DNA from 3 places in the Serratia sp. NA_112.1 genome. Region 3 is predicted to be linked to each of the others. Evidence: riboswitches for the same ligand, from Rfam matches in the RefSeq annotation. Region 3 holds a riboswitch; each other region holds the start of a gene.
The links. Region 3 has a riboswitch for thiamine pyrophosphate ahead of ACUTQ5_RS05480 (TenA family protein). Riboswitches for the same ligand answer to the same signal wherever they lie in the genome.
Positions count from the first base shown of each region.

Region 1: another riboswitch for thiamine pyrophosphate. It lies ahead of thiC (phosphomethylpyrimidine synthase ThiC); the one in region 3 lies ahead of ACUTQ5_RS05480 (TenA family protein).
Region 2: another riboswitch for thiamine pyrophosphate. It lies ahead of thiM (hydroxyethylthiazole kinase); the one in region 3 lies ahead of ACUTQ5_RS05480 (TenA family protein).

Region 1 covers NZ_JBQZFO010000021.1:12,722-20,566, reverse strand. The annotation lists gene hemE (uroporphyrinogen decarboxylase) at 1-389, opposite strand, end outside; gene nudC (NAD(+) diphosphatase) at 429-1,196, opposite strand; gene rsd (sigma D regulator) at 1,296-1,799, shown strand; TPP riboswitch at 1,839-1,963, shown strand; gene thiC (phosphomethylpyrimidine synthase ThiC) at 2,079-4,022, shown strand; gene thiE (thiamine phosphate synthase) at 4,015-4,653, shown strand; gene ACUTQ5_RS21745 (HesA/MoeB/ThiF family protein) at 4,658-5,407, shown strand; gene thiS (sulfur carrier protein ThiS) at 5,404-5,604, shown strand; gene ACUTQ5_RS21735 (thiazole synthase) at 5,606-6,385, shown strand; gene thiH (2-iminoacetate synthase ThiH) at 6,385-7,518, shown strand; gene rpoC (DNA-directed RNA polymerase subunit beta') at 7,839-7,845, opposite strand, start outside.
Region 2 covers NZ_JBQZFO010000006.1:252,182-260,026, reverse strand. The annotation lists gene ACUTQ5_RS14785 (MFS transporter) at 1-1,163, shown strand, start outside; partial or broken gene ACUTQ5_RS14780 (GntR family transcriptional regulator) at 1,279-1,570, shown strand; gene ACUTQ5_RS14775 (GNAT family N-acetyltransferase) at 1,884-2,309, opposite strand; TPP riboswitch at 2,377-2,468, shown strand; gene thiM (hydroxyethylthiazole kinase) at 2,505-3,299, shown strand; gene thiD (bifunctional hydroxymethylpyrimidine kinase/phosphomethylpyrimidine kinase) at 3,296-4,096, shown strand; gene ACUTQ5_RS14760 (inhibitor of vertebrate lysozyme family protein) at 4,182-4,640, shown strand; gene gutQ (arabinose-5-phosphate isomerase GutQ) at 4,683-5,654, opposite strand; gene srlR (glucitol operon DNA-binding transcriptional repressor SrlR) at 5,647-6,420, opposite strand; partial or broken gene ACUTQ5_RS14745 (transcriptional regulator GutM) at 6,512-6,787, opposite strand; partial or broken gene ACUTQ5_RS14740 (hypothetical protein) at 6,761-6,945, opposite strand; gene ACUTQ5_RS14735 (GntR family transcriptional regulator) at 7,034-7,720, opposite strand.
Region 3 covers NZ_JBQZFO010000002.1:235,133-242,977, reverse strand. The annotation lists gene gap (type I glyceraldehyde-3-phosphate dehydrogenase) at 155-1,165, opposite strand; gene ACUTQ5_RS05490 (GlxA family transcriptional regulator) at 1,244-2,218, opposite strand; gene ACUTQ5_RS05485 (LLM class flavin-dependent oxidoreductase) at 2,296-3,318, opposite strand; TPP riboswitch at 3,489-3,591, shown strand; gene ACUTQ5_RS05480 (TenA family protein) at 3,654-4,334, shown strand; gene ACUTQ5_RS05475 (ABC transporter ATP-binding protein) at 4,331-5,086, shown strand; gene ACUTQ5_RS05470 (ABC transporter permease) at 5,083-5,853, shown strand; gene ACUTQ5_RS05465 (ABC transporter substrate-binding protein) at 5,867-6,802, shown strand; gene opgB (phosphatidylglycerol--membrane-oligosaccharide glycerophosphotransferase) at 7,074-7,845, shown strand, end outside.

The DNA.
Region 1 (7,845 bases), on a different contig from region 3:
GTACGCACTGCGTTCATCACATAACCCAGTTCCACTTCTGGGTCGAACGCCGGCAGCTTGTCGACATCGGCACGGCTGGTGATAGGCGAGGAGAAACGCGGGCCTTCACCGGCTTCGAAATACAGGCCCAGCCCCATGGCATCGGGAATGGTGAGGATATCGGAGAACAGGATCGCTGCGTCCAGCGGGAAACGACGCAGCGGCTGCAGCGTGACTTCACAAGCCAGCTCCGCATTCTTGCACAGCGACATAAAATCACCGGCCTCGGCGCGGGTAGCCTTGTACTCCGGCAAATAACGACCGGCCTGACGCATCATCCATACAGGGGTCACATCCACCGGCTGACGCAGTAGTGCGCGCAGGTAACGATCGTTCTTCAACTCATTCATTATGGGGCTCCCTTATTCATCTGCCGGTATTGTAGCGATTTATTGCTCACGGCATAAGGCTACGGTGTCCTCTATCAGGCGACGCGCTACCGTGCCGGGCGGCGGTAATAGCGGCAACCGATCGTAGCGGTACCAACCGGCGTTAAGCAGCTCTTTCGGATCGTGGCGGATCTCGCCGCGGTGGTAATCGGCCATAAAGGCCATCATCAACGAGTGCGGGAACGGCCAGGGCTGTGAGGTGACATAACGCAGGTTTTTGATTTCAATATTACTTTCCTCCATTACCTCACGTGCGGCCGCCTGCTCCAACGTTTCGCCAACCTCGACAAAGCCGGCCAGTACGGTATGAATACCGCCGCGATGGCGCACATGTTGCGCCAGCAGGATCTCATCGTCCCGTCGAATGGCAACGATCACGCAGGGGGCGATTTGCGGGTAGTAGCGCTCCCGGCAGTTGCCGCACAGGCAGGCACTTTCGGTGCGGCTGAGATGCATTTCATGGCCGCAGTAACCGCAATAGCGATGGGAACGGTAAAACTCGGCCAATTGTACGCCCCGTCCGGCAAGCTGGAACAGCCCGCGATCGAGTTCTAACAGTTGGCGTACCGATCCCATCTCCTGTGGCATTACATGGCGCACCAGCCAGACCGGCAACCCTTCCCATTCACCAATACTACGGGCCATTCTTCCCTGCAGGGAAAATGACGCGGCCAAACCGCACGGTAATTCACCGTTCGGTAACCAAAGTTTGCTTTCATGGCTGACGATCCACCAGCCATTTTCATTACCCGTTAATGCAAGTTCCATATCGTTGTTGCACAACCTCAGCTTCACTGGCACTCTACAAACCGGCCTTGTTACATTTTAATAACTTACTGTTACGTTTTATTACTTACGGAGTCAAACATGCTCAACCGTTTGGAAAGCCTGACTCAGCGCGTTGGTGGTAGTAATGAATTAGTAGATCAATGGCTTCAGGCACGCAAGCAGTTGCTGGTCGCCTATTGTGCCCTGGTGGGCATTAAACCTAACAAAGAAAAGCATACGCCGCTGAATGAAAAAGCGCTGGAGAACTTTTGCCATAATCTGGTGGATTACCTCTCCGCCGGCCATTTTCATATCTATGACAGAATAATCAAACAAGTGGAAGGCGCATCCAGTCCGAAAATGTCTCTGGCGGTCAACATCTATCCCAAGCTGTGGACCAATACCGAGCAGATTATGGCTTTCCACGATCGCTATACCGATGCGGATATCGATCAGGACTTGTGTCTGGAATTACATCAGGCGTTGTCCGACATCGGTGAAACGCTGGCGGCTCGTTTTACCCTTGAAGACAGGCTGATCCAACTGGCGGCTGAAACCTGGCAGCAGGCTGAACCGGACAAGACGCTGGATCCGGCCCGTTAAAATTTTGTAGTCTTTTTTATTATCCCTCCTATACTGGAGGGCATCTTGTCGGAGTGCCTAGCGCCTGATTTGTTCATCAAATTGGCCAGGCTGAGACCGTTAATTCGGGATCCGCGGAACCTGATCGGGTTAATACCCGCGAAGGGAACAAGAGTAATCTATCGCCACAGGCAGGTGACCCCGATTTGGGATACTCCCGCCTTGCTGGCCAGCATCATTACTCCCTCCGAGCTCCAGACAAGCAATTTTCCCAACTCATCACACTGGTAGGAATTTGCTATGTCTAGCGTTAAAAAACCCCGCGCTCGTAAAGAGCAACGCGAAGAAGCCCAGCAGTTTATCAACACCCTGCAAGGCGTTTCCTTCCCCAACTCACGCCGTATCTATCTGCAGGGTTCACGAAGTGACCTGCAGGTGCCAATGCGTGAAATTCAGCTCAGCCCGACGCTGATCGGTGGCGATAAGGACAACCCAAAGTACGAGCCAAACGAAGCCATTCCGGTGTACGACACTGCCGGCCCTTACGGTGACCCTCAATCCGAACTCAATGTGCATACCGGCCTGGCCAAGCTACGCGCCGGCTGGATCAAAGAACGTGGCGATACCGAGGTCCTCAAGGGTGTCAGTTCAGGTTTCACCCAGCAGCGCCTGGCCGATGAAGGTCTGGATCACCTGCGCTTTGAACATCTGCCGTTGCCACGCAAGGCACAACCGGGTAAATGCGTAACCCAGTTACACTACGCGCGTGCCGGCACCGTCACTCCGGAAATGGAATTTATCGCCATCCGCGAAAATATGGGCCGCGAACGCATCCGTGGCGAGGTATTACGCCACCAGCATCCTGGCCAAAGCTGGGGGGCCAACCTGCCGGAGAACATCACGCCGGAATTCGTCCGCCAGGAAGTCGCCGCCGGGCGCGCCATCATCCCCGCTAATATCAACCACCCGGAATCCGAACCGATGATTATCGGCCGCAACTTCCTGGTGAAGGTTAATGCCAACATCGGCAACTCGGCGGTGACTTCTTCGATCGAGGAAGAAGTCGAGAAACTGGTGTGGTCCACCCGCTGGGGCGCAGATACCGTGATGGATCTTTCCACCGGTCGCTATATCCACGAAACCCGCGAATGGATCCTGCGCAACAGCCCAGTGCCGATTGGCACGGTGCCTATTTATCAGGCGCTGGAAAAGGTCAACGGCGTGGCGGAAAACCTCACCTGGGAAATGTTCCGCGATACGCTGCTGGAGCAGGCGGAGCAAGGGGTTGACTACTTCACCATTCACGCCGGTGTGCTGCTGCGTTACGTGCCGATGACCGCCAAACGCCTGACTGGCATCGTCTCCCGCGGCGGTTCGATCATGGCCAAATGGTGCCTGTCGCATCATCAGGAAAACTTCCTGTACCAGCACTTCCGCGAAATTTGTGAAATCTGCGCCGCCTATGACGTATCGCTGTCGCTGGGTGACGGCCTGCGCCCCGGCTCGATTCAGGACGCCAACGACGAAGCGCAGTTCGCCGAGCTGCACACGCTGGGCGAACTGACAAAAATAGCCTGGGAGTATGACGTGCAGGTGATGATCGAGGGCCCTGGCCACGTGCCGATGCAGATGATCCGCCGCAACATGACCGAAGAGTTGGAACACTGCCACGAAGCGCCGTTCTACACCTTGGGCCCGCTGACTACCGATATCGCACCTGGTTATGACCACTTCACCTCCGGCATAGGGGCCGCGATGATCGGCTGGTTCGGCTGCGCCATGCTGTGTTACGTCACGCCGAAGGAACACCTTGGGTTGCCGAACAAAGAGGACGTCAAACAGGGGCTGATCACCTACAAAATTGCCGCCCACGCCGCCGATCTGGCCAAGGGACACCCTGGCGCACAGATCCGCGATAACGCCATGTCCAAGGCTCGCTTCGAATTCCGCTGGGAAGACCAGTTCAACCTGGCGCTCGATCCCGCCACCGCTCGCGCTTATCACGACGAAACCCTGCCGCAAGAGTCCGGCAAAATCGCCCACTTCTGCTCTATGTGCGGGCCAAAATTCTGCTCGATGAAAATCTCTCAGGAAGTTCGCGACTATGCCGCCGTGCAGGAAGCGGCCAAACCGATAGAAGTGCAGCTAACCGGCATGGAAAAGATGTCAGCCGAGTTCCGCTCACGCGGCAGCGAGCTGTACCACAGCGCCGGCAACCTGCAAGAGGTACTGAGCAATGACTGATATCACCACTCCCTTCCCCGCCACCCCTCACAAGTTGGGGTTATACCCGGTGGTCGACAGCGTTGAATGGATTGCCCGTTTGCTGGAGGCGGGCGTGACCACGATCCAGCTGCGCATCAAGGATCTGCCGGATGAACAGGTCGAGGACGACATTGCCGCCGCCATTGCTCTCGGCAAGCGCTACCACGCCCGGCTGTTTATTAATGACTACTGGCGATTGGCGATTAAACACGGTGCCTATGGCGTACATCTCGGCCAGGAGGATTTGGACACTACCGATCTGGCCGCCATTCACCGTGCCGGGCTGCGTTTAGGGGTTTCTACTCATGACGATAGCGAACTGGCCCGCGCCATTGCGGTGAAACCTTCCTATATCGCGCTGGGGCATATTTTTCCGACGCAAACCAAAGATATGCCTTCTGCCCCACAGGGTCTGGTGGAGCTAAAGCGCCATGTCGCCGGGTTGAGTGACTATCCAACAGTGGCGATCGGCGGGATCAGTATCGATCGCGTGGCGGCAGTGTTGGATTGTGGCGTCGGTAGCGTCGCCGTGGTCAGCGCCATTACCCAGGCGCCGGACTGGCGCACAGCGACCGCACAACTGCTGCAACTGATTGAAGGCAAGGAGTGATGCCATGCTGAACGATCAAGAATTCCTGCGCTACAGCCGCCAGTTGCTGCTGGAAGACATGGGCCCCGAAGGCCAGGAGAAGCTAAAACAGTCAACGGCGCTGATCGTCGGGCTGGGGGGTTTAGGCTCCCCCGCCTCGCTTTATCTGGCCGCCGCTGGTGTCGGCACCCTGCTGCTGGCCGATGACGATAGTCTTCACGTCACCAATTTGCAGCGTCAGATCCTCTATCGCAGCAGTGACGTTTCCCAAAGCAAAGCCGCTCTGGCAAAGCACCAGCTACAGGCGCTGAACCCAATGGTCGAATCCATTGCGCTGGAACAGCGTCTGCAGGGGGAAGTGTTACAGCGCGCCGTACAACGCGCCGATTTAATTTTGGACTGTAGCGATAACATGGAAACCCGCCATGCGGTGAACGCCGCCTGCATTCAGGCTGGGAAACCGCTGATCAGCGGCAGCGCTGTGGGTTTCAGCGGTCAGCTGCTGGTGATAGAACCGCCCTATACCCACGGCTGCTATGCCTGCCTGTATCCGGAGCAAACTGAACCCCAGCGCAACTGCCGTACCGCTGGAGTACTCGGCCCCGTAGTCGGCGTCATTGGCACCCTGCAAGCGCTGGAGGCGATAAAAATGCTGGCGGGAATGCCTTCATCACTCAGCGGCAAGCTGCGGTTGTTCGATGGTAAACAACAAAGCTGGAGCACCTTGCAACTCAGTCAGGCCAGCACCTGCCCGGTATGCGGAGGCGCAGCATGAAAATTCGGCTTAATGACCAGCCGCTGGAACTGGCGCAGCCCATCAGCATCAGCGCCCTGCTCCAGCAACTGGAACGCCATCAGCCGGGCACCGCGCTGGCTATCAACCAAATCATCATCCCGCGCGCCGACTGGGCTAACCACCTGGTGCAAGACGGCGATGACATCCTGCTGTTTCAAGCGATCGCCGGAGGCTGACATGCTACAAATCGCCGATATCACTTTTACTTCACGCCTATTTACCGGCACCGGTAAATTCGCTACCCCAGCGCTGATGCTGGAGGCATTACAGGTCTCCGGCTCGCAGTTAGTCACCATGGCAATGAAGCGTGTTGACCTGCGTGGCGGTAATGACGCTATTCTGGCGCCGCTGCAACAACTGGGCGTACGCCTGTTGCCGAATACTTCCGGTGCCAAGACCGCTGCAGAAGCGGTGTTCGCCGCCCGGTTGGCTCGCGAGGCGCTTGGCACCCACTGGGTGAAACTGGAAATCCATCCCGATGTGAAATACCTGCTGCCGGACCCGATCGAAACCCTGAAGGCGGCGGAAATATTGGTGAAGGAAGGTTTTGTGGTGCTGCCTTATTGCGGTGCCGATCCGGTGTTGTGTAAACGGCTGGAGGAAGCAGGCTGTGCCGCGGTGATGCCGCTGGGCGCACCTATTGGCTCCAACCGTGGGCTGCGCACACGCGACTTCCTGGAGATCATTATCGAACAGGCCAAAGTGCCGGTGGTGGTCGACGCCGGCATCGGGGCGCCCAGCCATGCGCTGGAAGCCATGGAACTGGGTGCCGATGCCGTGTTGGTGAATACCGCCATCGCAGTAGCACGCGACCCGGTGCAGATGGCACGGGCTTTTCGCCTGGCACTGGAGGCTGGCGAGCTGGCACGTCAGGCGGGATTGGGGAGCAGTCAGCGTAATGCGGTAGCCTCCAGCCCGTTGACCGCTTTTCTCCGCCAGACAGGGGAGGCAATGTGATGACTGATGATTTCAGTAGCCGCTGGCAACAGTTGGATTGGGACGATATCTCGCTGCGTATTAACAGTAAAACGGCGCGTGATGTCGAGCATGCGCTGAATGCGGAAAAACTGACGCGTGAAGAGTTTATGGCGCTGATCTCCCCCGCCGCCGCATCCTACCTGGAGCCACTGGCACAGCGTGCACAGCAGATGACGCGTCAACGTTTTGGCAATGTGGTCAGCTTCTACGTGCCGCTGTACCTGTCCAACCTGTGCGCCAACGACTGCACCTACTGCGGCTTTTCGATGAGCAATCGCATCAAGCGTAAAACCCTGGATGCTGTCGAGATCGAACGCGAGTGTCTGGCGATTAAGGCGCTGGGTTTTGAGCATTTGCTGTTGGTCACCGGTGAACACCAGACCAAGGTTGGTATGGGCTATTTCCGCCAGCATATTCCCGCGATCCGCCGCCATTTCAGTTCGCTGATGATGGAGGTACAACCGCTGGAGCAGCAAGAGTACGCCGAGTTGAAAGCGCTGGGATTGGATGGCGTGCTGGTGTATCAGGAAACCTATCACCCAGCGACCTACCAGCAGCATCATCTGCGCGGCCAGAAACAGGACTTTCACTGGCGGCTGGCCACACCGGATCGCCTGGGCCGCGCCGGGATCGACAAGATCGGCCTTGGTGCCCTAATCGGGCTTTCCAACAGCTGGCGTACCGACTGCTATATGTTGGCAGAACACCTGTTCTACCTGCAGCAGACTTACTGGCAGAGCCGCTACTCGCTCTCATTCCCGCGCCTGCGCCCTTGTGCTGGAGGTATCGAACCGGCGTCGATCATGAGTGAAGCACAATTGGTGCAGCTAATCTGTGCCTTCCGGTTGTTCGCCCCCGACGTAGAGCTGTCTTTGTCGACACGTGAGTCGCCTTTCTTCCGCGATCATATGATCCCGGTGGCGATCAACAGCGTCAGTGCCGGATCCAAAACCCAACCTGGCGGATATGCCGACGATGTGCCACCGGAGCTGGAACAGTTTGAACCGCACGATGGCCGTACCCCGCAACAGGTGGCGCAAGCCATCAGCAACGCTGGTTTACAGCCGGTCTGGAAAGACTGGGACGGCTACCTGGGGCGCAGCCCGCAGTAATCTGCAAACCTTGCAACGCCGTTGAAAAAACGAGGGAAGCGTTGCGCAGAAGCTATCGACATCGCTGGCGGGGCAAATCAGCCCCGCTATAGTGGCGATGCTGGCTGCCAAAACCGGTGCCAGCCGGAACCGTCACCTTCCAGGCGGTTTCGCCTTACCCTCTCCCGGATCACGTCGGATTACCCTCCCGCGTGATTCCGGGACCTCAGAACCTGTAGCTCCTCACCCAGCCGGTTCACATGCAAAAAAAAACCGCCCCCGAAGGAGCGGTTTATCTGGTCAGGGCCTGGCAATGCCAGACCCCAAGGCGCATTCAACGATTAATCG
Region 2 (7,845 bases), on a different contig from region 3:
TGTTATTGCTGGCGGGGGCCAGCGCCTTTAGCGTGGCGAATGTGTATTACGCTCAACCTTTGCTGGACGCCATTGCCCAGGATTTTCATATCAACCTGGCGTCGGTGGGCATGGTGATCACTGTCACTCAGTTAGGCTGTGCATTGGCCTTGTTGCTGGTGGTGCCGTTGGGCGATCGGGTTAATCGGCATCGGCTGCTGGCGCTTCAGCAACTGCTGCTGATTGCCGCACTTTGTGTAGTCGGTTGGGCGGACAGCAGTCTGCTATTGCTGGTCGGCATGCTGCTGGTGGGTTTACTGGGTACCGCCATGACCCAGGGATTGGTCGCCTTCGCCGCCACCTTGTCAGCGCCGCATGAGCGGGGACGGGTAGTGGGCGCTGCGCAAGGTGGGGTAGTTCTCGGGTTGTTATTGGCGCGCACGCTTTCCGGCGCACTGGCGGATATCGGCGGCTGGCGAGCGGTCTACTTTTTCTCTGCGGCAGTAACCTTGCTCCTGTTGCCGGTGCTTGCGCGTCTGTTGCCCGTCCCCCACACAGCGCCTTCAACACTCAGCTATCCGGCGCTGTTGCGATCAATGCTGATGCTGCTGCGGCGCGATCGTACGCTGCAGATCCGCGGCATGCTGGCGCTGCTGATGTTTGCGGCATTCAGCATTTTCTGGAGTGCCCTGGTTCTGCCGCTCAGTCAGGTGCCGTTTAATTTTTCACATTCGGTGATTGGTGCCTTTGGTCTGGTGGGCGCGGTAGGGGCGCTGGCGGCAGTACGTGCCGGACATCTGGCCGATCGCGGCCTGGGGCAGTTGGCAACGGGTATCTGTCTGTTGCTTTTGGTGCTGGCCTGGTTGCCGCTCGGCCTGCTGAGTTACGGGCTGGGATGGCTGATTATGGGCATTGTGCTGCTCGATCTGGCCGGGCAGGCCATACACGTGTTGAATCAGAGTCTGATTTTCAGCGCACATCCGCAGTCTCATAGCCGGTTAGTCGGTTGCTACATGTTGTTCTACGCGGTGGGCAGCGGGCTGGGTGCCTTTGCCAGTACCCACGTGTTTGCTCTGGCGGGTTGGTACGGCGTGTGTTGGCTGGGGGCGGGCGTCAGCCTCACAGCCTTGTTGTTCTGGGGGCTGACGTTGCGTGCAATGCCAGTCTCAGATGCGGCGCATTAGCGGCATCCTTTCGGTTCTGGGACAGGAGTCATATATAAAATTCAGTGCTCCCATTGTTTGTCATAATTCACCGCGATACTGTTAGGCCGCCTGGTTTAAACCAATAAAGTGAGCTATGGAAAACAACGCTACCGTTGAACTGGCCAAGCAAAGGCTCAATGACTGGCTGAGTCAGGGCGCGATAGCCCCGGCGGCAAGCTTCCTTCGGAGCGAGAGCTGGGGGAATTGCTGAACATTAAGCGCATGACACTGCGTCAGGCGCTGCTATTCCAGGATATTCCGTAAGGATCGTCGGGGCTGGTTTGCGGCATTGCCACGTTTTAACTACAACCCCAATTCGTCTACCAGCTTCAAACAGGCGGCCATTGAGCAGGGGCGTTTTCCTTCCTGGGGCTATATGACCAAGGAGCGAATCTTGACGGCTCCAGTGGCTATTTGCGATGTGCTGAAGGTGAGAGAAGGGGCGGAGATTTTAGGCAGTTTTATCGGCTATGCCCCGGCGATGTTTTGCTTCAGCCTGTACGGCCACATTCTTGATGCCTTCCCAAGGCTAACCGGCTACAAGATTGTCTTTGGCCTGATGGGCATGTTTGCCTGCGCCGGGATTATCGTGTCGGGGCTGCTGGTCAGAAATATCCGCGCACGCGGCAAATTGACCCCGACGGTTTCTGCCGTCTGACCTGGGCTTTATGAAAAGGGGCGCCATAGCACGGCACCCCCTTACTTTGTCGGCGAGTGCATCAGGTAATAGTCTTCCGCGCCGTCATTGCCGGTAGCGATCGTCCGCCAGCCGTGTTTGTGGTAAAAGGCCAGTGCCTTCTCATTCTTCACCAGGCATTTCAGCGAGCCGGTGGCGGTGAATGTTTGCTCCGCCGCCTGCAGCAGGGCGCTGCCGACGCCAAGAGGCGGTAGCTGAGGGTCGATATACAGATTGTGAATAAAGTTATCCTGACGATAAATCGAGACGAACCCCAGCCGCTTGCCGTTTTCTTCTGCCACCCAAATGTCCTCACCCAGAGTCGAGCGATCGAAATCCTCCAGTCGGTAATCTTCGGTATCACACCAGGGGAACGCCGCCTTGCGCGATGCCAGATACAGGGTGCGTAGGAAGGGGCGATCGGCCTCTTGGTATTTTCTTATTCGCATGGCGGCTCCTTTTTGTTTTTTGCCACTATAGCGCGATTGACCTCACCGGCGGCAAGCCCAATAATGGCGGTCTGACTCGGGGTGCCTCTAGGGGCTGAGATTTTACCCGTATTACCTGATCTGGATTATGCCAGCGTAGGGAAGTCTCGGTGCCCCAACCGGTACCCGCCTTCTTGAACGCCGGTTGGGAGGAATATGCTCGCTCGACCTGATGTTTTACCCGGCGCTCGCGCCGCGGCCTGTTTAACCCAATTTAAACGCCAACCCCCCTTGATTCACTGCCTGACCAACGAAGTGGTGCAGGAGCTGACGGCTAACGTGTTGCTGGCGCTCGGCGCTTCCCCGGCGATGGTGGTGGAACCGACCGAAGCGGCACAGTTCAGCCAACTGGCGGATGCCTTGCTGGTCAATATCGGCACCCTCAATGCCTCGCGGGCCGAATCCATGCTGGCAGCAGTAGAAGCCGCCAATGCGGCAGCTACCCCCTGGGCGCTGGATCCGGTCGCCGTCGGTGGACTGGTCTATCGCACCGCCTTTGCCCAACGTTTGCTTGGCGAAAAGCCTGCGGCAATCCGCGGCAACGCTTCTGAAATCATGGCGCTCAGTGGCCTGCAGGCGAGTGGGCGCGGTGTCGACAGCGCTGACGATTCGCTGGTAGCGTTACCGGCGGCGCGGGAGCTGGCTCGTCTCAGTGGGGCGGTGGTGGCGGTGACCGGCGGGGTGGATTACATCACCGATGGCCAGCGTGACTGGGCGGTTACGGGTGGCGACGTGCTGATGACGCGAGTGGTGGGTACCGGTTGCGCACTTTCGGCCGTGGTGGCGGCATTTTGCAGCCTGCCGGGCGATCGCCTGGATAATGTGGCGACCGCCTGCCGGGTGATGTCACTTTGCGGTGAGCGGGCGACGCGCTGTGCCGCCGGGCCGGGCAGTTTTACCCCCGCATTCCTCGATGCTCTGTACCAACTGCGTCCGGAGGATCTGCAATGAAACGGATTAATGCGTTAACCATCGCCGGCACCGATCCGAGCGGGGGGGCCGGCATCCAGGCCGACCTGAAAGCCTTTTCCGCGCTGGGGGCCTATGGTGCCTCAGTGATCACAGCGCTGGTGGCGCAAAATACCCGCGGCGTGCAGTCGGTGTATAACATCGAGCCGGCTTTTGTCGCTGCCCAGCTTGATTCCGTGTTCAGCGATCTGCGTATCGACAGTACCAAGATTGGCATGTTGGCCAACGCCAATATTGTGCAGGCGGTGGCGGAGCGTTTACGTCACTATCAGCCGTCGTTTGTGGTGCTGGATACGGTGATGCTGGCGAAAAGCGGCGATCCCCTGCTGGCACCGGAGGCCGTGGAGTCGATTCGCTGGGAGCTGTTGCCGTTGGTGTCGATCATCACGCCGAACCTGCCGGAAGCGGCGGCACTGCTGGAATGTGCCCCGGCGGAAAATGAACGCCAGATGCGTGAGCAGGGGCGAGCACTGTTGGCGATGGGTTGCCAGGCGGTATTGATGAAGGGCGGCCATCTCAGCGAGAGTGAAAGCCCGGATTGGCTGTTCAGCGCGGGGCAGGAGCAACGCTTTACTGCGCCGCGCGTAGCGACCCGCCATACGCACGGTACCGGATGTACGCTGTCTGCCGCATTGGCAGCCTTGCGCCCACGTCACGACGATTGGGCCGGCACGGTCGCTGCCGCCAAGGATTATCTGCAAAAAGCCCTGCAGCAGGCCGATACGCTGGAAGTGGGGCACGGCATCGGGCCGGTACATCATTTTCATGCCTGGTGGTGAGTCAACTTTTTGCTACCCTTGTGGTCTGACTGATCCAGGCCCGGTATTGGCCGGGGGCTATCAAATTTTATCAAGGGAGAAGGCCATGACAGGAAAAAACGCACTTCGCGGCGCCATCTTCGGCGCATTGCTCAGCTTCAGCGTGGGTGGCTTTGCCCAGCAGATCGTCACTACCTCGGACGTGATCCAGCAGCCGGGTTATCAAACCAGTTGGCAGAACATGGTGAAGGGGCAGGCCCGCTTGCCTGGCTGGGCACGCAAAGGGGTGGGGACTTCAACCCCGGCGCAAAGCCTGAGCTGGAAAGGCCAAAATTATTTAGTGGGTAATCTGTGCAAGCCACACGACTGTGCCAACAACTTTATGATGGTGGCGTTTAAAGAAGACAAGTCGCAGGCCTGGGCAGTACGCGTCGAGGTGGCGAATAAGCCGGAAGCGATTGATCATCCGAAGAAATATGCCAAATACCAATGGCTGGGCAAGCCCGATGAGGATATGAAGGCGCTGCTGAAGCAACAGTTCGAGAATAATCCGGACTGGAAATAAGGCAGCCAGGGGCGCAGCGGTCTGCGCCCCTGAATACCACGCTCAGCCGATACCGGCCTGATGCAGGTCATGCAGGTTGATGGCACCCACCAACACCCCCTCCAGATTGACCACCGGCGCAGCGCTGATGTGCTGTTCGTGCAACGCTTCCAGTGCTTCTCCGGCGCGCCATTGTTCCGGTAAACGGTAGCCGGGGCGAGTGATCGCCGGGCTTAACGCATCCTGAAGGCTATTGCCCTTCACCAGCCAGCGGCGCAGGTCGCCATCAGTAAACACCCCCACCACTTTTTGCTGTGCGTCGCACACGGGCACCAGTCCCAGTCCGGTGCGGCTCAGTTCCAGCATCGCTTCCATAACGTTGGCGCTTTCACTGACCTGCGGCAGGCGATCGCCGGTGCGCATCAGGTGATGTACCCGGTTCAGCAGACGTGCACCCAGACTGCCGCCCGGATGCGAACGGGCAAAGTCTTCGGCGTTGAAACCGCGTTGACGCATCAGTGCCATCGCCAGTGCATCGCCCATCATCAGCGTATTGACCGCGCTGGAGGTTGGCGCCAGCCCCATCGGGCAAGCTTCACGTTCAACGCTGATGTCCAGCACGCAGGCTGTCGCCTGTGCCAGCGGTGACTCTTTGCCGCCGGTAATGGCGATCACCGGGATGTTATTTTCCGCCAGTAACGGCAGGATCAGATCCAGTTCTTTGGCACGGCCAGAGTAGGAGATAAACACCACCACGTCGTCGGCACCGATCATACCCAGATCGCCGTGCAGCGCTTCCGCCGGGTGCACGAAGAACGATGGCGTGCCGGTGCTGGCCAGCGAGGCAGCAATTTTTTTACCGATATGGCCGGATTTACCGATGCCGGAAATCACCGCCTTGCCGCGGCAGTTCAGCAGCAGTTCGCAGGCACAGACGAAGTTGTCGTCCAGCCGTGCTAGCAGGCGTTGTGCTTCGGCCAGCTCAATTTCCAGCGTTTCGCGGGCGAAGGCCAGCAGGGCGGCACTGTTACTCATCAGAATCTCCTACCAGAATGATATTAATGCCTTTCGCTTGCAGCGCGGCGAGATAATCCGGGTTGATTTTTTTATCGGTGATCAGCGTATCGACGGCGCTCAGGTCGCAAACTACATTGGGGCTTTTGCGGCCGAATTTTGACGAATCCACCAGCAGGATAATACGGCTGGCGGCTTCGCACATCGCCTTGCTGACGTTATGCACTTCGTTAAAGGTGGTGACACCGGCATTGAGATCCACGCCGTCAGCTCCGATAAACAACTTATCAAAGCTGAATTGCTGGAAAGCCGATTCGGCCAGGCTGCCGTGGAAGGATGCCGATTTTTTGCGGTAAGTGCCACCGGGCATCAGGATAGTCTGGTCGTTATCCAGCTCCACCAGTGCATTGACAATGTGCAGGCTGTTGGTCATTACCGTGATGTTATTGAACTGCGCCAGATGCGGGACCATTTGCAGTACCGTACTGCCGGTATCAAATATCAGCGAGTCACCGTCGTTGATAAGCCCAATGGCGGCGTAGGCGATCTGGCGTTTCTTTTCGGTATTAATGTGAGTTTTTCGGTCGATGGGCTGGTCGCTATCGTCGCGGCTGAGCACTACGCCGCCATAGGTGCGGATCACCTCGCCTTCGTCTTCCAGGAGGGTGAGGTCTTTACGAATGGTGGTGCCGGTGGTGGCGAAATGCGCCGCCAGGGCATCCACTGCCGTTTTGCCATGTCGCTGCAGATATTCAAGGATAGCGGCCTGTCGCTGCTTTGGTTTCATAGCCCGTCCTGTTCACAAGAGTTGAGCATTTCCCTTTAATGAATGATTCAAAATGAAAGGTAATATCTTTTAATATGAAAATATCATGATTTGGGGCAATCGCTAACGATAGTGCTGTCCTGCATGCGCGAACCTCGGGGAAGATCACATCTGGGCGTAGATCTCGCTGGTGCAAACCATGCAACCGGGCGATTGGCCGCGGTTGGGCAAAAATGGTCAGGCCGCGCATCAACATACTGCCGCAAACTCGCTGTTCAGTATCGCAGGCCAGTGCCAGCACCACCCGTGGCCGAAAGCGTCCGCCGGAACGTCCGACCCCGACGCTGCCCAATTGGCACAGGCCGTCGAAGGCCGGCCAGCCGGTCAGTTCGCTAAGCCGGTCGACGATCGACGGGCGGGTACCGGCAGTGATGTACACCACTTTTTCCCCGGCTCGATCGGTAACTGCAACGGGCCACCCCAGCCGCTATCTAAAAAGCGGTGATTGAAGCTGTAAAAACGATAGTAATGAAATCCTGATGGCAAGGAGAAACAATAGATGCGATTGAGAGGAAATGCCTTTTGTAAAGCCAAATAGCGGGGGGCGCTCGCCCCCTTGAAGGTCAGTGCTTGACTATTCGGCGTCGAACCACTCGGTATTCTGCAAAGAGATGGGGGTAATGGAGTAGATCATCTCTTGCAGGTGCTCATGGATGGCGCGCTCGGCGGCATCGGCATCCTGCGCCTTCAGCGCGGCAAAAATACGGTAATGCTGCTGCAGCAGGCTTTCCGGCGGCGACACTTCGCTCAGGCTGAGAAAACGCACCCGATCCATGGTGGCCTTGATGGTTTCTATGGTCTCCCAGGCCAGCGGGCATTCGGCAAACTGGGTGAGCAACTGGTGAAATTCATCGTCCAGCGCCAGGAATTCACGCGTCTGTTTGTTCTGCGCCGCCAGCTCTTGACGGTGCAAATTATGCTCCAGCGTCATCAGCTGTTCCTGGGTAATGCGCTCTGCCGCACGGCGCACAATTGCGCATTCTACCGCCTGACGGATAAAACGCCCGTCGGCTACCCGTTTGGCCGAAATCTTCATCACGAAAGTCCCGCGCTGCGGCAAGATCTGCACCAATCCGGCCTCCGCCAGCTTGATAAAGGCTTCGCGCACCGGTTGGCGCGAAACGCTAAAGCGGGTGGAGATCTCTTTCTCTGACAACAGCGTGCCGGGGGGAATGGTGCAGTCAACAATATCCTTACGCAGGAAACGGTAGATTTGCTGATTAACCGGGAGGCTATTGGTGAGATTGTAGGATTCAGACATGGTGACGATCGGTCATCTGGCTTGGATTTGGATGCCACCATACTAGCAGATTATCTTGCTGTCGCGGCGGATAATTCTTAATACGGTTAGGCGAACGCTGAGTGGACTCACTCAGCGTCAGACTG
Region 3 (7,845 bases):
TGCTGACAAAGTCCATTGCGGTTAAAAGCTCTGATCTGAGGGCTAATAAAAACAAAGGATTATATCTTCTGATTTACCCCAAACATCCGAAAACCACGTTTTTCGGGTGTTTGTCATCAATCTGAGGGGCGCAGCATGCAGCGCCCCTACTCTTCTACAAACCGCGTTTTTCCATCAAAACCGCCAGATCGACCAGACGGTTAGAGAACCCCCACTCGTTGTCGTACCAGGCGAGGATCTTGACCAAATTACCGCCAATCACCAGCGTGGAAAGTCCATCAATTACCGACGAACGCGGGTCGCCTCTATAATCACTGGACACCAAAGGCTCATCGCTGTAGCCAAGAATATCCTTGAGAGGGCCGGATTCGGCAGCCTGGCGGAAAGCCGCGTTGATCTCTTCGGCCGTCACTTCACGTTTCAGCGTGACCGTTAAGTCCACGATAGACACTACCGGTACCGGCACCCGCAGCGAGTAACCGGTCAGGCGACCGTCCAGCTCTGGGATCACCTTGCCGAGCGCTTTGGCGGCGCCGCTGGAATAAGGCACAATCGACTCCGCTGCGGCACGGGCACCGCGCAGGTCTTTTTCCGGTTGGTCATGCAGCGCCTGGCTATTGGTGTAGGCATGGGTGGTATTCATCAAACCGTATTCAATACCGAATGCCTGATGCAATACCTGGGCGGCAGGGGCCAGGCCGTTAGTGGTACAGCTGCCGTTGCTGACCACAAAATGTTTGGCCGGATCGTATTGCTGATGGTTAACACCCAGCACCAGCGTAATATCATCGTCCTTGCCCGGTGCCGAGATAATGACTCGCTTTGCACCGCCTTGGGTGATGTGCACTTCGGCCTTGGCTTTGTCGGTGAAGAAGCCCGTCGCCTCAATCACCACCTCAACCCCCACGCTGCTCCATGGGATAGCAGCCGGATCTCTTTCGGAGAAAACATGAATCGGCCGACCATCGAGCAGCAACTGGTTCTCACCGGCTTCGACGCTGGCTGCCAGAGTGCCTGAAAGCGAATCGTATTTCAGCAGGTGCGCCAGGGTTTTGCTGTCGGTCAAATCATTGATTGCCACCACCTGAAAATCACTGCGCCCTAACGCCGCACGCAACACGTTCCTGCCGATCCTGCCGAATCCATTAATGCCCACTTTGACCATGATCTACTCCTTCATTATTGGCTCTGTCACCAATTTAAACCGGGAGAGAAATGACGAAAAGGACGTTAATAGATCAATTTAGGCCAATGTGCGGGAATGAAAACGCTCGCGGTACTCGGTAGGTGAGAGCTGCAAATGCCGCTCAAAAACGCGCCGCAGATTGAGGCCATTACCAAACCCACAGTTGATGGCGATTTGCTCAATACCTTCCGCACTCTGCTCCAGGCGTTGCCGGGCCAGATATAAACGCCCTTCTTCGACAAATTTGGCAGGAGAGAGCCCGGTCTCACGCGTGAACACCCGGGTAAAATTTCGCGGACTCATGGCGACCCGTTCCGCCAATTTCTCTACGGAAAGATCTTCCGCCAGGTTTTCCAGGATCCACGACTGGAGATCGCGGATTGGGCCAGGGGTTTTAGCCTGATTTAAAGGGTAACGGCTGAACTGCGCCTGGCCGCCGGGCCGACGAAGGAACATCACCAGATCTTGCGCCACTTCGCGCGCCTGAACAAAACCATAGTCGTCTTCCACCAGCGCCAGAGTGAGATCGAAGCCGGAACTGACCCCGCCGGAAGTCCAGACAGAGCCATCCTGCACGTACAACGGCCCATTTTCGACCTGCACTTTTGGGAAACGCGTCTGCAAGGTTTCCAGCAAGCGCCAATGGGTGGTCGCCCGGCGTCCATCCAGTAAACCGGCTTCGGCCAGCAGCAACGCCCCACCGCACACCGACGCAATACGTCGCGCCTGGGGTGCGGCACGCCGCAGCCAGTCGACAACGTAGGCACTTTCTTCTTCGGTCGCGCCTTTTCCGGTCACTATGATGGTGTCGCGTTCCTGCTCAGGGTCGAGATCCGAGAGACGATGGTCGGCCAGCAGATTCAAACCGGACGAACCATGGACTACCCGGTGAGATTGCGTGGTGGCCAGCGACATCCGGTAGAGCGGAGCATCGTTGGGCCTCAAGCGATTGGCTTGCATCAGAATGTCGGCGATGCCTGCCGACTCAAATAACATGCCCCCTTCGGGGACGATAATCAGAAAGTTATGCATGTCCTTAAAATACAAAATGAGCAAAATAAGTCAATCCCGCCTCCATAGAGGCTGGCAGGCTTTGGGTTAGCAACCTATCAGCGCCAGTCCAGCGCCGGTGCAATATGCTTGAGGATCGACTCAATCACATGGGCGTTATAGTCCACACCCAACTGGTTTGGCACGGTCAATAGCAAGGTGTCCGCTTCGGCAATGGCTTCGTCCTGCGCCAGCTGTTTGATCAACAGTTCCGGCTCGGCGGCATAACTGCGGCCGAATATCGCCCGGGTCTGATCGCCGATGTAGCCCACCTGATCGCCCTCCTGCCCGCTGTTGCCAAAATAGTTGCGATCCCGCTGATCCATCAGCGCAAAGATGCTGCGGCTGACCGACACCCGCGGCTCTCGTTTATGCCCTGCCAGCTTCCAGGCCTCGCGGTAAGCGCGGATCTGTTTGGCCTGCTGCACATGGAACGGCTCGCCGGTTTCGTCGTTTTTCAGCGTCGAACTTTGCAGGTTCATCCCCAGTTTCGCGGCCCAAACTGCCGTGGCGTCTGAGCTGGCCCCCCACCAGATGCGATCCCGCAGGCCGGCGGAGAAAGGTTCAACGCGCAGTAGGCCGGGAGGATTAGGGAACATCGGTTGCGGGCTGGGTTCGGCAAAGCCTTCGCCACGCAGCGCGTCCAGCAGCACTTCGGTATGTCGACGGGCCATATCGGCTTCGGTCTCGCCGTCGGCAGGCGTGTAGCCAAAGTATCGCCAGCCATCAATCACCTGCTCGGGAGAACCGCGACTGATGCCAAGCTGCAAACGTCCACCTGAAATCAGGTCGGCGGCTCCGGCATCTTCAACCATATACAGCGGGTTTTCATAGCGCATGTCGATCACACCGGTACCAATCTCAATACGCTGGGTTTTGGCACCGATGGCAGCCAACAGCGGGAATGGCGAGCCAAGCTGGCGGGCAAAGTGATGCACGCGGAAATAGGCTCCATCCGCCCCCAGTTCTTCTGCCGCGACGGCAAGATCGATCGATTGCAGCAACGCATCGCTGGCCGAGCGGGTGCCCGACTGTGACGAAGGCGTCCAGTGGCCAAAAGAGAGAAATCCAATTTTCTTCATGGGTAGTGTCCTTAGGTTCAATTATGACCGGATTACAGTGACAAATATGCCCCCTGTCAGGCCAGAAAAATTGTCTTCGACCGCACTAAACGAACCGTTTTTGGCAGAGAAATCCCTCCGGACTTCCCCCCGCCCAAGCATTGTAATCAAAAAGTAAATATCGTATAACAGGCTCCTCCGAGGGGTGTCCTGTAATGGGCTGAGATGGCGCAAGCCGAACCCTTTGAACCTGATCTGGGTCATGCCAGCGAAGGGACGGGTCGGCAATCACGCTATCAGTCATTGCCTGTTCATACCTCAGCGCGCCCGGATCTCCACTTACTTTTGGAGGTCCCATGTTTACTCCCCAATTCAACGACGGTCTTTACGGACAACTGCGCCTGCACGCCGGTAGCCACTGGCAGGACTATGTCGCTCACCCCTTTATTCAGCAACTGGCCGCCGGTACGCTGCCCGAACCTGCTTTCCGCCGCTATCTGACCCAGGACTATCTGTTCCTGATCCACTTTGCCCGCGCCTACGCCCTGCTGGTCAGCAAACTGCGCACCCTGCCGGAGATGCGCACGGCCACCGCTTCGCTCAATGCAATCGTGGCCGAGCTGCCTTTGCATCTGGCCTATTGCGCCGACTGGGGCCTCAGCGAGCCGCAGATTGCCGCCGAGCCAGAAGCCGCGGAAACCCTCAATTACACCCGCTATGTGCTCGATATCGGCCATTCCGGGGATGCGCTCGACCTGCTGGCGGCGCTGTTGCCCTGCGTCGCTGGCTATGCCGAGATTGGCCTGCGACTGCTGAACGATCCTGCCACGATGATGGCAGGCAACCCCTACGCTTCGTGGATCCGCAACTATGGCGATCCGGGCTACCTGGCCGGGGTGCAGGCCGCACTCGATCTGCTGGAAAACGTCGGCCGCCAGCGCGGTGCAGAAAGCCGCCTGGGTGAACTGTCAGCGATTTTCACCACCGCCACACGGCTGGAATCCGCCTTCTGGCAAATGGGGCTGAATGCCCAATGAGTATAGTCAACGCACAGCACCATGGCGTGCGGCCGGGTATTCAGGTGCGGGATTTAACCCTGCGCTTTGGCCAACAGGTGATTTTCGACCGACTTAGTTTCGATATCGCAGGCGGCAACTTTGTTGCCCTGCTCGGTGCCAGCGGTGCGGGCAAAACCAGCCTGTTGAAGATTATTGCCGGGCTGGTAAAACCCACCTCCGGCTCGGTTGCCGGCAGCGATGGCCTGCCGATTGCCGGGCGCATCGCTTATATGGGGCAAAAGGATTTTCTCTACCCGTGGCTGACCATTGACCAAAACATCAGTCTCGGCGCGCGGCTGCGCGGTGAAAAGGTCGACCGGTCCTGGGCCGAGCACCTGCGGGAACGCGTGGGGCTGAGTGGTTATGGCAATGCCTTGCCTGCTGCGCTGTCCGGTGGCATGCGCCAGCGTGCCGCCATCGCCCGAACCCTGTATGAACGCCAGCCGATTGTGCTGATGGATGAGCCTTTCTCGGCGCTGGATACCATCACCCGCGCCATGATCCAGCAACTGGCCGCCGAACTGCTGGCGCAGCACACCGTATTGCTGATTACCCACGACCCAATGGAAGCCTGCCGTCTCAGCCATCATCTGCTGGTACTGTCCCGCTATCCCGCCGGTATTGACGATAGCCATGTTATCGAAGGGTTTCCGCCGCGCGCACCGGACGATCCTCAACTGCTGAAAAGCCAGAGCGAGCTGTTGTTGCAGCTGGTGAGGGCCGCCGGATGAAACCCCAGATTGAAAGCCGTCTATCGCGGATGCGTCGCAGCCTGACGGTGTTTGCCGGTCTGCTATTGCTGTGGGGACTGGTCACGCTGGGCGATATTCCGGCCTTTCTGCTGCCTTCCCCCTCTTCAGTAGCGCAGGCGCTGTGGAACGACCGGGCTTATCTCGGTTACCACACGCTGATCACCGCCGCTGAAATTGCCTGCGGCCTGCTGGCCGGGGTATTGCTCGGCACCGTACTGGCGCTGTGCATGATTTATTCCCCGCGGCTGCAACGCTGGCTAATGCCGCTGGTGCTGACCAGCCAGGCAATCCCGGTGTTTGCACTGGCCCCGCTGTTGGTGCTGTGGTTCGGTTTTGGCATCAGCGCCAAGGTGGTGATGGCCGTGTTGGTGATCTTCTTCCCGGTCACCTCAGCCTTCTTCGACGGACTGCGTCGGGTCAATAACGATTATCTCGATTTGGCCCGCACCCTGCGCGCTTCTCCCTGGGCGCAACTGCGGCACGTGCGGCTGATGGCGGCGCTGCCGGCCTTGGGTTCCGGGCTGCGCATGGCCGCCGCCGTCGCCCCGATCGGCGCGATCATCGGTGAATGGGTCGGCTCGGCGGAAGGGCTGGGGTACGTAATGCTGAACGCCAACGCGCGCATGCAGACCGACGTCTGTTTTGCCGCGCTGTTTATTCTGGTGCTGATGACCGTCCTGCTTTGGCTAACGGTGGACGCGCTGCTGCTGCGCCTGATTGACTGGGCGCCGGAAAATGACTGTTAACAAGGGATCGACAATGATTAAAAACACCCTGTGCGGACTGATGCTCTGCACTACGCTGGCCGGGCAAGCCACCGCCGCAGAAAAACTGACGCTGGTGCTTGACTGGTATATCAACCCCGATCACGCGCCGATTATGGTGGCCGAGCAGATCGGCGCCTTCAAGGCAGAAGGCCTGGACGTCAAGATTGTACCGCCTTCCGATCCGGCGCTACCACCACGGTTGGTGGCGGCAAAACAGGCCGATCTGGCCATCACCTATCAGCCGCAGTTGCATTTCTTTGCCGATCAGGGCCTGCCGCTGATGCGCGTGGGTACCCTGATTGATTCACCGCTCAATACTGTGATCACGCTGGATAAAAGCATCACCAGCCCGGCGGGGCTGAAGGGCAAGAAAATCGGTTACTCGGTCAGTGGTATCGAGCAGGCCACGCTGGCAACCATGTTCAAGCATGAACACCTCAACCCTGATGACGGTAAGTTGCTCAACGTTAATTTCCAGCTGACCAGCGCCCTGCTGGCAGGTCAGGTTGATGCAGTGATTGGCGGATACCGTAATATCGAGGCGCTGGAGCTAAAGTTGCAAGGCAAGGATCCGGTGGTGTTTAACGTGGAAGACTACGGCGTTCCGGTGTACGACGAACTGATTATCGTCGCCAATCGCGACGCGGTAGGTGAGCCGAAAATCAAAAAATTCCTCACGGCGCTGAAAAAAGGCAATGATTACCTACAGGCTCACCCACAGGAAAGCTGGCTGGCATTCGCCAAGGCACACCCGGAACTGAATACCGCGTTGAACAAACAGGCCTGGCAAGCCAGCCTGCCGCTGTTCGCCCGCGATCCGGCCAGGCTGGATAAAACGCGCTATCAGGCCTATGAACAGTTCCTGTTCGACAATAAGCTGATTAAGAAAATCACCCCGGTAGAGCAGTATGCGGTGGAGCTGAATTAAGGGAGCGCATTATTGGTCTGCTTCCCCTCCCCCTGACCCTCTCCCCAAGGAGAGGGCATATTTCGCGTACTGCTGCTCACAGACGTGATTGGTGTCACAGTAATGTCACAAAAAAACACCAATCGCACTCCGCCGCTGCTGGGCAGTACAAACACGCATTGACCCTGATGCTTTCAATGCGCTATACCCTTCCTCTTTCGCGCTGTGCGCGGATCAACGACGTTTGTCAGAGCAGCTAAGTTTTTCTTTTTAATCAGACAGGGTACGGTGGATGGTTTCAGCATTAATTTCGTTTGCACTTTTTTTAGCCTCAATTCTCATCTACCGGACCCGGGCCGCCGCCAACCGCTGGTGGCTTGCCGCCCTGCTGACGCTGCTGGGCAGCTATCTGATCCTTAACGTGGTGCTGATCGCCAGTAACTACTTTACCGGCGATGGTATTACCGATGCGGTACTCTACACCCTGACCAGCAGCCTGAAAGGCGCCGGCGTCGGTAAATACCTGCTGCCGTTTATCGGCCTGTTGGCGGTGCTGGCGCTAATCTTCGCCGTGCTGACCTGGAGCCTGGTGCGGCGCAAGGCAAAAAGCAGCAGCAGGGTTTATAGTGTGATCGCCGTGCTGCTGGCGCTGTTTTCCGTTGGCACCACCCCGGCCTTTCAGGATATCTCCTTGCTGGTCAGAAGTCAGATTAGCGGTGATACCGCCGATTTTGATACCTATTACAAAGCGCCAAAAAAGAGCGTTCAGGGTAAAGCGCCGAACCTGGTGTATATCTATGCCGAAAGCCTGGAAAGAACCTACCTGGATGCGGATCTCTTCCCCGGCCTGACCGACGAGCTGAACCAACACCGCGCAAACAGTATCGATTTCAGCAACACCCAACAGTTGCCCGGCACCGGCTATACCATCGCCGGTATGGTGTCCTCACAGTGCGGTATCCCGCTGTTTGCGCCGTTTGACGGCAATGCCTCCAGCGCCGTATCCACCTTTTATCCGGAAAACGTCTGCCTGGGCGACGTGCTGAAATCCGCCGGCTACGACA